Regions from separate parts of the Dactylosporangium sp. CA-092794 genome, predicted to be linked through region 2. Evidence: riboswitches for the same ligand, from Rfam matches in the RefSeq annotation. Region 2 holds a riboswitch; the other holds the start of a gene.
What was found. A riboswitch is a leader RNA that binds a small molecule or an ion and turns the genes downstream of it on or off. The one in region 2 is predicted to bind ZMP and ZTP.
Positions count from the first base shown of each region.

Region 1: it holds a riboswitch for ZMP and ZTP, as region 2 does, so the genes downstream of both, glyA (serine hydroxymethyltransferase) here and ACQPXD_RS56430 (bifunctional 5,10-methylenetetrahydrofolate dehydrogenase/5,10-methenyltetrahydrofolate cyclohydrolase) in region 2, are expected to answer to the same signal.

Region 1 covers NZ_CP192044.1:1,616,737-1,623,641, forward strand. The annotation lists gene ACQPXD_RS07070 (hypothetical protein) at 1-1,172, shown strand, start outside; gene glyA (serine hydroxymethyltransferase) at 1,286-2,548, opposite strand; ZMP/ZTP riboswitch at 2,574-2,656, opposite strand; gene ilvD (dihydroxy-acid dehydratase) at 2,733-4,586, opposite strand; gene ACQPXD_RS07085 (acetolactate synthase large subunit) at 4,805-6,637, shown strand; gene ilvN (acetolactate synthase small subunit) at 6,654-6,905, shown strand, end outside.
Region 2 covers NZ_CP192044.1:13,005,648-13,012,552, forward strand. The annotation lists partial or broken gene rsmG (16S rRNA (guanine(527)-N(7))-methyltransferase RsmG) at 1-288, opposite strand, end outside; gene ACQPXD_RS56430 (bifunctional 5,10-methylenetetrahydrofolate dehydrogenase/5,10-methenyltetrahydrofolate cyclohydrolase) at 2,400-3,305, opposite strand; ZMP/ZTP riboswitch at 3,321-3,403, opposite strand; gene ACQPXD_RS56435 (protein jag) at 3,815-4,465, opposite strand; gene yidC (membrane protein insertase YidC) at 4,577-5,680, opposite strand; partial or broken gene yidD (membrane protein insertion efficiency factor YidD) at 5,692-5,963, opposite strand; gene rnpA (ribonuclease P protein component) at 5,960-6,460, opposite strand; gene rpmH (50S ribosomal protein L34) at 6,499-6,636, opposite strand.

The DNA of each region.
Region 1 (6,905 bases), 1.6 Mb from region 2:
GTGCGGATGCGGGTGCTGGGTCGGGGCGTCCGGACGCGGGTGCCGAGTGGGGACGTGCCGAGGCGGGTGCTGGGTCGGGGCGCGAGGACGCGTGGGCGGGGTCGTCGGAGGCGGCTGGGCGGGCGGCGAACTTGCCGGCGCAGGGCGCGGTTGACGAGGAGCCGTGGTGGGATGCGCCTGGACCGGCCTCGGGCAAGGCGGCGCCGGTCGAGGAGGTTGCGAAGCCGAAGCGGTCCCGGTGGGGGCGGAACAAGGGCGCTGGGAGCGACTCGGGCAAGCGTGGTAGCGGCGATGTCGGGGCGGGTGCGGAGCCGGCGGGGCAGGGTGGCGCTGCCGGCTGGGCCACCGAGCCGACCAGCCGGTGGGACCGGTCGGCGGAAAGACCGGGCGCCGGAGCGGCCCGCGCGGAAGCCGAGCAGTCGAGTGGTCGGGTGGGCCGCGAAGCGGAGTGGTCGGGCGGCGGGGTCGCCCGCGCGGAAGCGGAGCAGTCGAGTGGTCGGGCGGCCCGCGAGGCGGAGTGGTCGGGCGCCGGGGCTGCCCGCGCGGAAGCGGAGCGGTCGAGTGCTGGGGCGGGCCGTGAAGCGGAGTGGTCGAGTGGTGGGGCGGCGGCCCGCGAGGCGGAGTGGTCGGGCGCCGGGGCTGCCCGCGCGGAAGCGGAGCGGTCGAGTGCTGGGGCGGGCCGTGAAGCGGAGTGGTCGGGTGGCGGGGCGGCGGGCCGCGACGCGGAGAGGTTGGGCGGCGGGGTGGCGCGCGCGGAAGCGGAGCGGCGCTGGGACGCGGGGGCGGGGCGGGGCACGCTGCCTGGTCAGGGCGGGCAAGCGGGTCCGGGCGGGCAGTCGGGTCCGGGCGGGCAGTCGGGTCCGGGCGTGGAGGCGGAGGACGGAGCGGGGCGGAGTGGTGGCTGGGGGGACGGTGGGCGCGAATCGCGGTGGGAGCGGGCTCAGGCCAGCCGGGACGCCGTGCCGCAGCGGCCCGCGTGGGGTGGTGAGCCTGTTGCGGGGCCGGACCAGGAGCCGGAGGTCCGGGACCGGCGCAGCAATAGTGAGCCGGAGCGGATTCCCGAGCAGCGCAAGCATGATGCGGGGGCGTTCGACGATCTCGCGCCGCTTGAGCTGAATCTGGATGAGGAGCCCAAGGCTGAGCGGTCGCGGCGGTTCCTCCGGCGCAAGTGACCAGGGGAAACCGCGCGGAAGAGAGAACAGCAGAGACCAAAGAAACGCCGGAAAGTAGGGACCAACGGAAAGGGCGCCCGCTGTGGCGGGCGCCCTTTGTCGGAACGGCGAGGCTAGCGCCAGCCGGCCATCGGGTACGACGAGAGTAGTTCGCGGACCTCGCCGGCGATGGTGTCCAGGGACGGTTCGTCGTCCTTGAGGGCGGCGTCGACGGCGCGGGAGATCCAGTCGGCTACCTGGGGCATCTGGGCCTCGGTGAGGCCGCGGGTGGTGAGGGCGGGGGTGCCCAGGCGGACGCCGGACGGGTCGAAGGGCTTGCGGGTGTCGTACGGCACCGTGTTGTAGTTGGTCTCGATGCCGGCGCGGTCGAGGGCCTTCGCGGCCGGCTTGCCGCCGATGCCCTTGCCGGTCAGGTCCAGCAGGATCAGGTGGTTGTCGGTGCCGCCCGAGACCAGGTCGAAGCCGCGGTCGATGAGGGCGGCGGCCAGGGCCTTGGCGTTGGCGACGATCTGGTGGGCGTATGCCTTGAACTGCGGCGTCGACGCCTCGCCCAGGGCCACCGCGATGCCCGCCGTGGTGTGGTTGTGCGGGCCGCCCTGCAAACCGGGGAACACCGCCTTGTCGACGGCCTTGGCGTGCCGCTCGTCGGACATGAGCATCGCGCCGCGGGGGCCGCGCAAGGTCTTGTGCGTCGTGGTCGAGATGACCTCGGCGTGGCCGACCGGGGACGGGTGGGCGCCGCCGGCGATCAGGCCGGCGATGTGGGCGATGTCGGCGACCAGGACGGCGTCGACCTCGCGGGCGATCTCGGCGAAGCGCGGGAAGTCGATGGTGCGCGGGATGGCGGTGCCGCCGGAGAAGATGAGCTTCGGGCGCTCCCGCAGGGCGATGTCGCGGACCTCGTCGAAGTCGATCCGGCCGTCCTCGCGGCGGACGGTGTACTGCACGGCGCGGAACCACGCGCCGGTGGCCGAGACGTTCCAGCCGTGGGTGAGGTGGCCGCCCATCGGCAGCGCCATGCCCATGACGGTGTCGCCCGGCTTGGCCAGGGCCATGTACACGGCCAGGTTGGCCGGCGAACCCGAATACGGCTGGACGTTGGCGTGCTCGACGCCGAACACCGACTTGGCCCGGGCGACCGCCAGCTCCTCGATCGGGTCGATGAACCGCTGGCCCTCGTAGTACCGCTTGCCGGCGTAGCCCTCGGAGTACTTGTTGGTCAGGACCGTGCCGGTCGCTTCGAGCACGGCCTGGGAGACGTAGTTCTCCGAGGCGATCATCCGCAGCGTGTCGTGCTGCCGCTCGGCCTCGCCCTCGATCAGGGCGGCCAGCTGCGGGTCGGCCTCGGTGAGTGCGGTCAGGGCTGGGACGTGCATGCGCTTCCTCCTGGCAGATGCCACGATCGGGCACCCAGGCGCGCGGTGCCGGATTCCTTGGGAGCTCCCCGGTGGTCGGTTCCACCTTGTGTGCGCCAGTCGCAGATGACGCCGCCGATGGTAGTGGAACCGGGCGGCTGGTAGTGGAACCGGCCACCGGAAATGGCATTGTCGAACGGGTCGGTTACGGCACCAGGCGGTACGCCCCGTCGCTGGCGGAGGTGGCCATCGACGCGTAGGCGCGCAGCGCGGCCGAGACCGGGCGGTCGCGGTCGGCCGGGGTGTACGGGTGGTCGCGCTTCTCCTGGGCGATCCGCCGGGCGGCGAGCTGCTCCTCGGGCACCCGCAGCTCGAGCGAGCGGGCCGGGATGTCGATCTCGATCGGGTCGCCGTCCTCGACCAGGGCGATCAGGCCGCCGCCGGCCGCCTCCGGGCTGATGTGGCCGATGGAGAGTCCCGAAGTACCCCCGGAGAAACGGCCATCGGTGATCAGGGCGCAGGCGCGACCCAGGCCGCGGCCCTTGAGGAACGAGGTCGGATACAGCATCTCCTGCATGCCCGGCCCGCCCTTCGGGCCCTCGTAGCGGATGACCACGACGTCGCCGGGGACGACCTGCTTGGCCAGGATGCCGTCGACGGCGGCCTCCTGCGACTCGAACACCCGGGCGGGGCCCGCGAAGCGCAGGTTCTCCTCGGGCACGCCGGCGGTCTTCACGACGCAGCCGTCGGGCGCGAGGTTGCCGAACAGGATCGCGAGGCCGCCGTCGGCGGTGTACGCGTGCTCGACGCTGCGGATGCATCCCTCCGCGCCGTCCGTGTCCAGCGAGCTCCACCGGTTGGTCGTGGAGAACGGCTCGGTCGTGCGGACTCCGCCCGGCGCCGCGTGGAACAGGTCGATCGCCTCCGGCGAGGCCTTACCGCCGCGAATATCCCAATTGTCCAGCCACTCGCCCAGCGTCGGACTGTGCACGGAATACACCGACTCGTTCAACAGGCCCCCGCGCGACAGTTCACCCATGATCGCAGGAATGCCACCGGCGCGGTGGACGTCCTCCATGTGGTACTTCTGCGTGTTCGGCGCGACCTTGGCCACGCACGGCACGCGGCGGGAGATCGCGTCGATGTCGGCGACCGTGAAGTCCAGCTCGGCCTCGCGGGCGGCGGCCAGCAGGTGCAGCACGGTGTTGGTCGACCCGCCCATGGCGACGTCGAGCGCGACGGCATTCTCGAACGCGGGGCGCGACGCGATGGCCCGGGGCAGGACCGAGGCGTCGTCGCCGTCGTAGTAGCGCTTGGCGAGCTCCACGACCAGCGAGCCGGCCCGGGAGAACAGCTCCCGGCGGGCGGCGTGGGTGGCCAGCGTCGAGCCGTTGCCGGGCAGCGCGAGGCCGATCGCCTCGGTCAGGCAGTTCATGGAGTTGGCGGTGAACATCCCGGAGCACGAGCCGCACGTCGGGCAGGCGGAGCGCTCGATCTGGCCGAGCTGCTCGTCGCTGACGGCCTCGTTGGCGGAGGCGATCATCGCGTCGATGAGGTCGAGCTTGGCGTCCTGGCCGTGCACCACGCCCTCGATCGCGACCGTCTTGCCGGCCTCCATGGGGCCGCCGGAGACGAACACGGTGGGGATGTTGAGGCGCAGCGCGGCGAGCAGCATGCCGGGCGTGATCTTGTCGCAGTTGGAGATGCACACCAGGGCGTCGGCGCAGTGGGCCTGCACCATGTACTCGACGGCGTCGGCGATGAGCTCGCGACTGGGCAGCGAGTAGAGCATCCCGCCGTGGCCCATGGCGATGCCGTCGTCGACGGCGATGGTGTTGAACTCCTTCGCGACCCCTCCGGCCTCGGCAACCGCGTCGGCGACGATCATGCCGAGGTTGCGGAGGTGGACGTGGCCCGGCACGAACTGCGTGAAACTGTTGGCGATGGCGACAATCGGCTTGCCGAAGTCGGAGTCGGTCATGCCGGTGGCGCGCCACAGGGCGCGGGCGCCGGCCATGTTGCGACCAGAAGTAGAGGTCTTGGACCGCAGCTCGGGCATACCTGTCAGCATGCCACGGTCCGCATGATGGGATCGGTTGACTCAGGCGATGAGATGCGTCAGAGTGGGCTCATGTCGTCCAGGTCGCTCCGAGTACTTATCATCTAGCGCGCCGACGCCCCGCCGTCAGCGCGCTAGCCCCTCGTGCCCCGCACGTGGGGTTTTTTCATGTCCGGAGCTGGAGACCTAGACACCTTCGAGGGAAAGTGCGTACTGCGATGACGAGACCCACGCCAGAAGTCCTCGCCCACCGAGCGCATCCGACGCCGCCGGCGGCCGACAAGAAGCCTCAGTCCACCCAGGCGGAGCAGCTCACCGGGGCGCAGGTACTCGTCCGCTCGCTCGAGGCGCTCGGCGCCGACGTCGTCTTCGGCATTCCCGGCGGGGCGATCCTGCCCGCCTACGACCCGCTGTTCGACTCGCAGGCCGTCCGGCACATCCTGGTCCGTCACGAGCAGGGCGCCGGGCACGCGGCCACCGGCTACGCCCAGGCCACCGGCAAGGTCGGGGTGTGCATGGCCACCTCCGGCCCGGGCGCGACGAACCTGGTCACCCCGATCGCCGACGCCTACATGGACTCGGTCGCCGTCGTCGCGATCACCGGCCAGGTCGCCTCGCAGTACATCGGCACGGACGCCTTCCAGGAGGCCGACATCGCCGGCATCACGCTGCCGATCACCAAGCACAACTACCTGGTCAAGTCCGGCGAGGAGCTGCCCCGGGTGCTCGCCGAGGCGTTCCACCTGGCCGGCAGCGGCCGGCCCGGCCCGGTCCTGGTCGACATCCCCAAGGACGTGCTGCAGAAGCCGACGACGTTCAAGTGGCCGCCGGTGCTGGAGCTGCCCGGCTACCACCCGACGCTGCACCCGCACGGCAAGCAGATCCGCGAGGCGGCCCGGCTGATCGCCGCCGCCAAGCGGCCCGTGCTCTACGTCGGTGGCGGCGTGATCAAGGCGCAGGCCTCGGAGGTGCTGCTCAAGCTCGCCGAGCTGACCGGCGCCCCGGTCGTGACCACGCTGATGGCCCGCGGCGCGTTCCCCGACTCGCACCCGCAGCACCTGGGCATGCCCGGCATGCACGGCGCGGTCGGCGCCGTCTACGCGCTGCAGAAGTCGGACCTGCTCATCGCGCTCGGCGCCCGCTTCGACGACCGGGTCACCGGGGAGCTGTCCACGTTCGCGCCGAACGCGCACGTCATCCACGCCGACATCGACCCGGCCGAGATCGGCAAGAACCGCACCGCCGACGTGCCGATCGTCGGCGACGCCAAGCACGTCATCGAGGAGCTGATCGCCGCGGTGACGGCCGAGCACGCGGCCGGGCACCGGCCCGCGCTCACGGACTGGTGGACGTCGCTGGACGACATCCGCGGGCGGTACCCGCTGGGTTATGAGGAACCGGCCGACGGGACCCTTTCCCCGCAGTACGTCATCGAGCGGATCGGCCAGATCGTCGGGCCCGACGCCATCTACACCGCCGGCGTCGGCCAGCACCAGATGTGGGCCGCCCAGTTCATCAAGTACGAGCATCCGGCCACCTGGCTGAACTCGGGCGGGCTGGGCACCATGGGCTACGCGGTCCCGGCCGCGATGGGCGCCAAGGTCGGCATGCCGCACAAGACGGTCTGGGCGATCGACGGCGACGGCTGCTTCCAGATGACCAACCAGGAGCTGGCCACCTGCGCGCTGGAGGGCATCCCGATCAAGGTCGCCGTCATCAACAACGGCAACCTGGGCATGGTCCGGCAGTGGCAGACGTTGTTCTACGACCAGCGGTACTCCAACACGGAGCTCGGCACCCACAAGCACCGCATCCCCGACTTCGTGAAGCTCGCCGACGCGCTGGGCTGTGTCGGGCTGCGCTGCGAGAGCCGGCGCGACGTCGACGCGACGATCGAGGCCGCGATGAAGGTCACCGACCAGCCGGTCGTGGTCGACTTCGTGGTCGGCAAGGATGCGATGGTGTGGCCGATGGTCCCCGCCGGCACGAGCAACGACGAGATCTTGTTTGCGCGGGGCGTCCGCCCCGCGTTCGACCAGGACGACGTGTAGGAGACGACGACCGATCATGGCCAAGCACACCCTCTCCGTCCTGGTGGAGAACAAACCCGGCATACTGGCTAGGGTCGCCGGGCTGTTCGCCCGGCGCGGCTTCAACATCGACTCCCTGGCCGTCGGCGAGACCGAGCACCCCGAGGTCTCCCGGATGACGATCGTGGTCAACGCGGACGAATCGCCGCTGGAACAGGTCACCAAGCAGCTCAACAAGCTCGTGCAGGTCCTGAAGATCGTCGAACTCGACACCACCGCCAGCGTCCAG
Region 2 (6,905 bases):
GACCAGGGTGACGGAAAGGTCGGGACGAGCCACTGCGAGCACCATACCGGGCAGACCGGCCCCGGACCCGACGTCGACGACCGTGGCGCCCGACTGGATGAGTTCGGCGACGACGGCGCAGTTGAGAAGGTGCCGTTCCCAGATGCGTGGAGCCTCCCGCGGGCCGATGAGCCCACGCACGACGCCGTCGGTCACGAGGAGCTCGGCGAATCGGCGGGCCAGCTCGAGGCGATCGCCGAAGACCTTCTCGGCGGCGGGGAGGATTTCACCGGGTACTGCGCCGTCCATCCACCAAGCAAACCATGCCCCGGGGCGGACACCGCGGACCGGGGCACGGGCCGGGGGTCGCTCGCCCTGTTCATGTCGCTCGCACCGTTCATACGGCACGGCCTTGATGCGGCACAGTCCCGGCGTGGGCCGGGGCCCTGCTCCGCCGCGGTCATGGACCAGGACCGGCCGCCATCGTCGCGCACCGGCACCTGGCCTCGTCGCGGTGATCCTGCGCGGGGCTGAATCCGGTGCGGTCGTCACCGCTATGGCCTACGGCGCCGACCGGTTGCCACCAGCCGCCCGGCACTATCGACGTCTGGGACCCAGACGTTGACCCGTGACTGGCTCGGGACGCACCGGTCCGCGACTGACCGGGCGCCGAGACCGCTGCGGCCATGCGGAGCAACGGCCGTGGACTTGGACGCCCGGCCGCCATGTTTCACGTGAAACGCCGCCGTTGACCCTGGGGGGTGCTTGGCGGCCAAAGCGGACCGGCGGCGTCCACCGGAGAACAACAGCCGGGCGCCAAGCAGCATCAGACCGGAACTCCGTCGCGGCACTGGGGACACCTACGGACGCGCGGTGCGGACCGCGCAAGCGGGCGCAATATGGCGTCCGAGCACGGGCGTGCGGGCAGGAAGCGCCTGGAGGCCGGCCCACGCCGCGGCCACGCCCGAACGCGGCGGGGCGGGCGGCGACGGCCACGCCCGCTCGGTGCCCCCGGCCCTGGGACCCCATCCGGCGCACCTGATGGGCGAGGGCACGGCCCGGGACCCCGGCGCAGTCATGGCCGGACTGCCTCGGGTCGCAAGCGCCAGACGCGGACGCGACCACCGGCGCGATTGCCGGCGCGGGACACGGCCGGCGGCCTGCAGTGACCATGACGTGCCCGCCCCGCGCCCGGCGCCCCGCGCCCGGCGCCCCGCGCCCGGCGCCCCGCGCCCGGCGCCCCGCGCCGGTGCCCGCGCCGGTGCCGGCCGTGATGCGCCGTGTGCGGTCCGGGGTGGCCGGCTCGCAGCCCCACACCGTGCTCCGCCAGCACCCGGCGCCGGCGCTGCACCACTCAGGAACCGGCTCCGCTGGCCACCACGCCCGTTGACGACCACGCGGTGCCCGGCCCGCGCGCCCCAACACCCAGGGGCGGCCACGATCGGCGATCACGCCCCACACGCCGGGCGCTGCACGCCGCAGAGCAGAGCACAGCGACCGGAAGTCTCCGCGATCATGCCGAACCCGGCACCGACACCAACGGTTTTTCATGATCACGGAGTGAACATGTACCCCCGTGTACCACAAGTCTCCGCGATCATGGCAAACCCGTGGTGCGGCCACCGCGAGCAGCATGATCACGGAGACATACATCCGGCCCCGGCCCCGCAGATCGGATGGCGCGCTCGACGGGTGAAACATCCCACACCGACACCGCCGGTTACCGGGCCGTCGTCGCCGACGACGAGCTCGACACGCTCGTCTTCGCCCAGCTCGTCGCTGACGGGCGGGCCGCGATGGCGGCCGGGGAACTGCACACCGCCCGCAAGCACCCTCCGCGACGCGCTCGAGCTGTGGCGCGGCCCGGCCCTCGTCGGCGTCGACAGCCCCGCGACGTCCCCCACGCCGCGCCGCCCCACGGCCGAGAGTCCACGCCGACGACCGTCGTATCTCACCGGCACCCATCGACGCCCAGCCTGCGGGACCGCGGCGAGCCGCCCTGGCCCGGCGCGGCCCGGCGCGGCCCGGCCCGGCCCGGCGCGGCCCGGCGCGGCCCGGCGCGGCGCGGCCCGGAACGCGGGACCGGGAACGGCGCGATCCGGAAGCGGCGCGGCTCAAGGCACGTCCTAAACCGAGGCGTGGCCCCCGAGCCGAGCCCGACCGAGTGGGTCTCGGCACAAGGTCGTGCGTTGCCCGGGCACGCGGCCTGGGCAACGCGCGCCCGTAGGCATGGCCCCGGGCCACGGCTCGACCCCCGCCCGTGGCACGACCCCGGGGCGCCGCCTGGGCGCGGTGCGCGCATGGGTGGTGTGGGCGAACGGGCGGCGGTGCTGGGCGAAACCCGTGAGCGATTAAGGCTCGGGTGGTGCGGCGTTCGGCGGCGGGTGCCCGCCCCAAACGTTTCACGTGAAACGGGGGTTTCACGTGAAACGGCGCTCGGCGGCTTCGATGGCGTTGCGGAAGAGCATGGCTACGGTGGTGGGGCCTACGCCGCCTACTCGGGGGGTGATGGCTGAGGCTACGGCGGCGCATTCCTCGGCGACGTCCGGCAAGAGGCGGCGGCCCTCGTAGCGCACGCCGCCGCCGATGACCACGGCGCCGGGCTTCACGTGCTCCGGCTGGATGATGCCCGGGACGCCGGCGGCGGCGATCAGGATCTCGGCGCGGCGGGTGTAGCGGGGCCAGTCCGGGACACCGGTGTGTACCACCGTCACGGCGGCGTTCGCCGTTGGGCGCTTCTGGGCCAGGAGCATCGCGAGGGGGCGGCCCAGTGTCGCGCCGCGGCCCAGGATCACCACCTCGCGGCCGCTCACCGGGATGCCGTGGTGGGCGAGTAGCGCCTCGATGCCGGCCGGCGTGCAGGGGAGGGGGCCGGGGATTCCGGCGGCTAGGCGGCCCAGGTTCAGCGGGTGCATGCCGTCGACGTCCTTGTCCGGGTCGACGCGCATGAGAGCGGCCTCGTAGTCCAGGTGTGGCGGTATCGGGTACTGGATCAGCAGCGCGTGGACGGCGGGGTCGGCGTTGAAGCCGTCGATGACGGCGTGGAGTTCTCGCTGGGTCGCCGTTGCCGGGAGGTGGGCGTGCGGGGAGGCGAAGCCGAGTTCGGCCGCCTGGCGTTGCTTGATCCGGATGTAGCCGGCGCTCGCGTCGTCGTCGCCGACGAGGATTGTGGCGAGGGACGGGGTGATGCTGTGGGAGCGGAGGGCCTCGGCGCGGGATGCCACATCGGCCAGGATCGCGTCGGCGACCGGGGCGCCCGGAAGCAGGCGGGCGGAGTGGGCGGACGGCGTGGTGGAAGAGGACACAGCCGTGGGTGACTCGGACATACGACTCCTCGCATCCGTGGGAGCCCAGGCGGTCGACTCCCACGCCGAGGCTTCCCGATGGTTGCCCATCCTTGGTGCCGCCAGTCGCGTCTTCGCCAATTATGCCCGATGCCGTCCCAGCGCCGAGGCGAGAGGGAAGCGACGAGGAGGAGGGAGCGGCGAGAGCGAAGCGAGGGGGAGAGAGGCGAGGCGGAAGGCGAGAGGGATGTAAGGAGGAGAGAGACGACGGGGATGGGGAAGGGCGAGAGCGAAGCGAGGCGGAGGGACAGGCGAGGGGAAGGGCGAGAGCGAAGCGAGGAGGAGAGAGGGGCGGGGCAGGGCGAGGAAGAGGGAGAGCGAGGAGGAGAGAGCAGCAAGCGGGACTGGGAGGAAACGAGGGCGAGAAAGCAGAACCGCCCCGGACCGCTTTGTGCGGTCGGGGCGGTTCAGGCCAACCGGGTGCTAGGGCGAGCCAAGTCAAACCAGGTGCGAGGGCGAGCCGAATGCGGAACGGCGGACGGCGGGGACGGTCAGGCCGAGGGGCGGACGACGATCCGGCGGGCGGGCTCCACGCCCTCTGACTCGCTCTCCACGCCCGGCAAGGCGTTGATGACGTCGTGGACGCACTTGCGCTCGAAGGCGCTCATCGGCTCCAGGCGCACGGCCTCGCCGTACTCCTTCACCTTCTCCGCCGCGTTCTTGGCGATGGCGCCGAGCTCCTTGCGGCGCAGCGACCGGTAGCCGCCGACGTCGAGCAGGAGCCGGCTCGGGGAGCCGGTCTGCCGGAAGACCGCCAGCCGGCTGAGCTCCTGCAGCGCCTCGAGGGTCGCGCCGCGCTGGCCCACCAGGGCCTGCAAACGCTTGCCCGAGCCGTCGCCGCCCTCGACGACCTCGACGACCGGGCGGCCGCTGACGACCAGCTCGTCGATGTCGCCGTCGTAGTCGAGGATGTCCAGCAGGCCCTCGACGTAGTCGGCCGCGATCTCGCTCTCGCGGAACAGGTCCGCGGTGGCCCGGCCGCCGCCGGCCGCCGGGGCGCCTTCCTCCGCGTCCTCGTCTTCAGCGTCGTCTGTATCGTCCGCGTCCTCGGCGGCCAGCGTGGCGTCCTGGTCCAGGTCGTCCTGGTCCTCGTCACGACTCACGGCGTCGAGATCACTGGTGGTGTCGGTCACGAAACTCATCTCCGCATGTTCAGGGCGCCGAGGCGCCGTCACAGGTCGTCGGTGAGGGGTGGGTTGCTTCAGGGAGCGCCGCGCGCCGGGCCAATCGAGGGGAGGCCCGGCGGGGTCGCATCAACCCGACTGCCGCTTCGCGGCGCCACCCTTCTTCGGGTTGATCGGCTTTGCGCCGGGCTTGGGAGCCCGGGACGGCGTGCCGTTGGCGGCGGGGCCGGTGGCCTTCGCGCCGGTCGCCTTGGTGCCGGTGGCCTTCGCGCCCGTGGCCTTGGCGCCGGTCGCCTTCGTGGGCGCCTTGCCGTTGGCCCGCTGCGCGGCGGCCTCGTCACGGGCCCGGCTGAACAGCGCGCCGAGGCCGCTGGGCTTCGCGTCGACCGCCGTCTTGCCGGCGGTGCCGCCGGCCTTGAACGGGGTGGTGTTGGCCGTCGCGCTGGCCGGCGGCGGGTACTTGTGCAGGACCCAGTACTGCTGGGCGAGGGTGATCGCGTTGTTCGTGACCCAGTAGATGATGACGCCGATGGGGAAGTACCACCCGGAGGTCAGCGTGAAGAACGGGATGCCGTAGAGCATGAACTTCTGGATCATGCGCTGCTGCGGGTCGCTGTTCCAGCCCGTCTTTTTGATCATCTGACGTTGCGTCATGTAGGTCGTCGAGATCATCAGCGCGACCAGGCAGGCGGCCACGACCTTGACCGCGGTCGAGCTCGCCTCGATCCTCATCAGCTCGACGGTGCTGCTGCTGAACTTGGCGACGATGGGGGCGTCGAACAGCCGGGCGTCGACGGCGCTGAGGAACTGCTCCTTCGACCAGCCGTAAAGCTCCATGGAGTGATCCGACATGCCCGGCCGGAGGTGGCGCAGCACGTGCAGGAGGCCGATGAAGACCGGGATCTGCAGGAACATCGGAAGGCAGCCCATGAGCGGGTTGACCTTCTCCTCCTGGTAGAGCTTCATGACCTCCTTCTGGAGGGTCTCCCGGTCGCCCTTGTGCTTCTCCTGCAGCTCCTTCATCTTCGGCTGGATCGCCTGCATCGCGCGCTGCGACTTGATCTGCTTGACGAAGACGGGGAAGAGCACGACCCGGAGGGTGATCACCAGGAACACGATCGCGAGGACCCACTGCCAGTTGGTCCCGAGCACCCGGCCGTCGGGCATGATCGAGTCCCACACGCTGTGCCAGAACAGCATCACCTTCGAGATCAGCCAGTAGATCCCGGCCATGAACTTGCTAATCACGACACCGCTCCAGTCACGTCGACTCGGGCTCGGGCGAGTGTCCCCGGCGCGGAGGCACCGGGTCGAACCCACCGGGGTGGAATGGGTGGCAGCGCAGCAGCCGCCAGATCGCGAGACCGATTCCCCGGATCGCGCCGTGGGTGCTGACCGCCTCCAGGGCATAAGCGCTGCACGACGGGTAGAACCGACAACGCGCCGGCAACGCCGGGCTTATCCAACGACGGTACGCGACGATGGGAGCGGCTACGATCCGGGCTCCGGCGTTCATCGACGGCCACCTCGGCTCTTCGGTCGGCGCGCGGCATCCAGTGCCGCGTCAAGATCCTTCTCCAGGGCGTCGTATCGCGCCTGGGCCGCCTCCGGCAGCGCCCGCACGACGAGCGTCGAGCCCGCCGGAAGGTCGGCGATGCGGGCCCGCACGAGGTGCCGCAGGCGACGCTTCACCGTATTGCGAACGACGGCGTTGCCGACGGCCTTCGACACGACGAAACCGGCGCGCGCAGTGGTCCCGGTCACGCTGACCGGACCGGCAGAACCGACAAGACCACCAGAATCAAGTGAACCACCATCGAACGGAACGTCACGCCCCGAAACTGCCGAAGCCCCCGAAGGGCCCGAAGCGGGCGAATAAGACGTAACCCCGGGTCGCAACGACCCGGGGTTCAGGAAGTGCACGACCAAGGCCCCCCGGCCGGCTCGTCGGCCGTTGCGAATGGTGGCGGCGAAATCTTCCCGCCGCCGCAGTCGCTGTGCGGCCGCCAGCACGCTGTCTCTCCGGAGGGCCTGGTCGTCGTGACTCAGGCTCAGGCCGAGAGGCGCTCGCGCCCCTTGGCGCGGCGCGCCGAGAGGATGGCACGGCCGGCCCGGGTGCGCATGCGCAGCCGGAAGCCGTGGGTCTTCGCGCGCCGGCGGTTGTTCGGCTGGAAGGTGCGCTTGCTCACGTCAGGGCTCCGTCTTCGTGACTTGGCGGGGGCTGACTTGGCGATATAGAAGCCGCGCGCCCACGGGATGTCGATCGGTGATTGGAGTTTACCAGGGGTCGGGGCTCCAACCGAAACAGGGTACGCGTGAGCTCACTGACCGTCAACGATCAAGGACGCTTGTCTCGAACGGTACCCCTGTGCATGAAGAAACGCCTGGTGAGAGGCGTAATCCACAGGTTAGTTGTGGACAACGGTTGAGCGGTTGTGGACAACGCTGTTAACGTGCC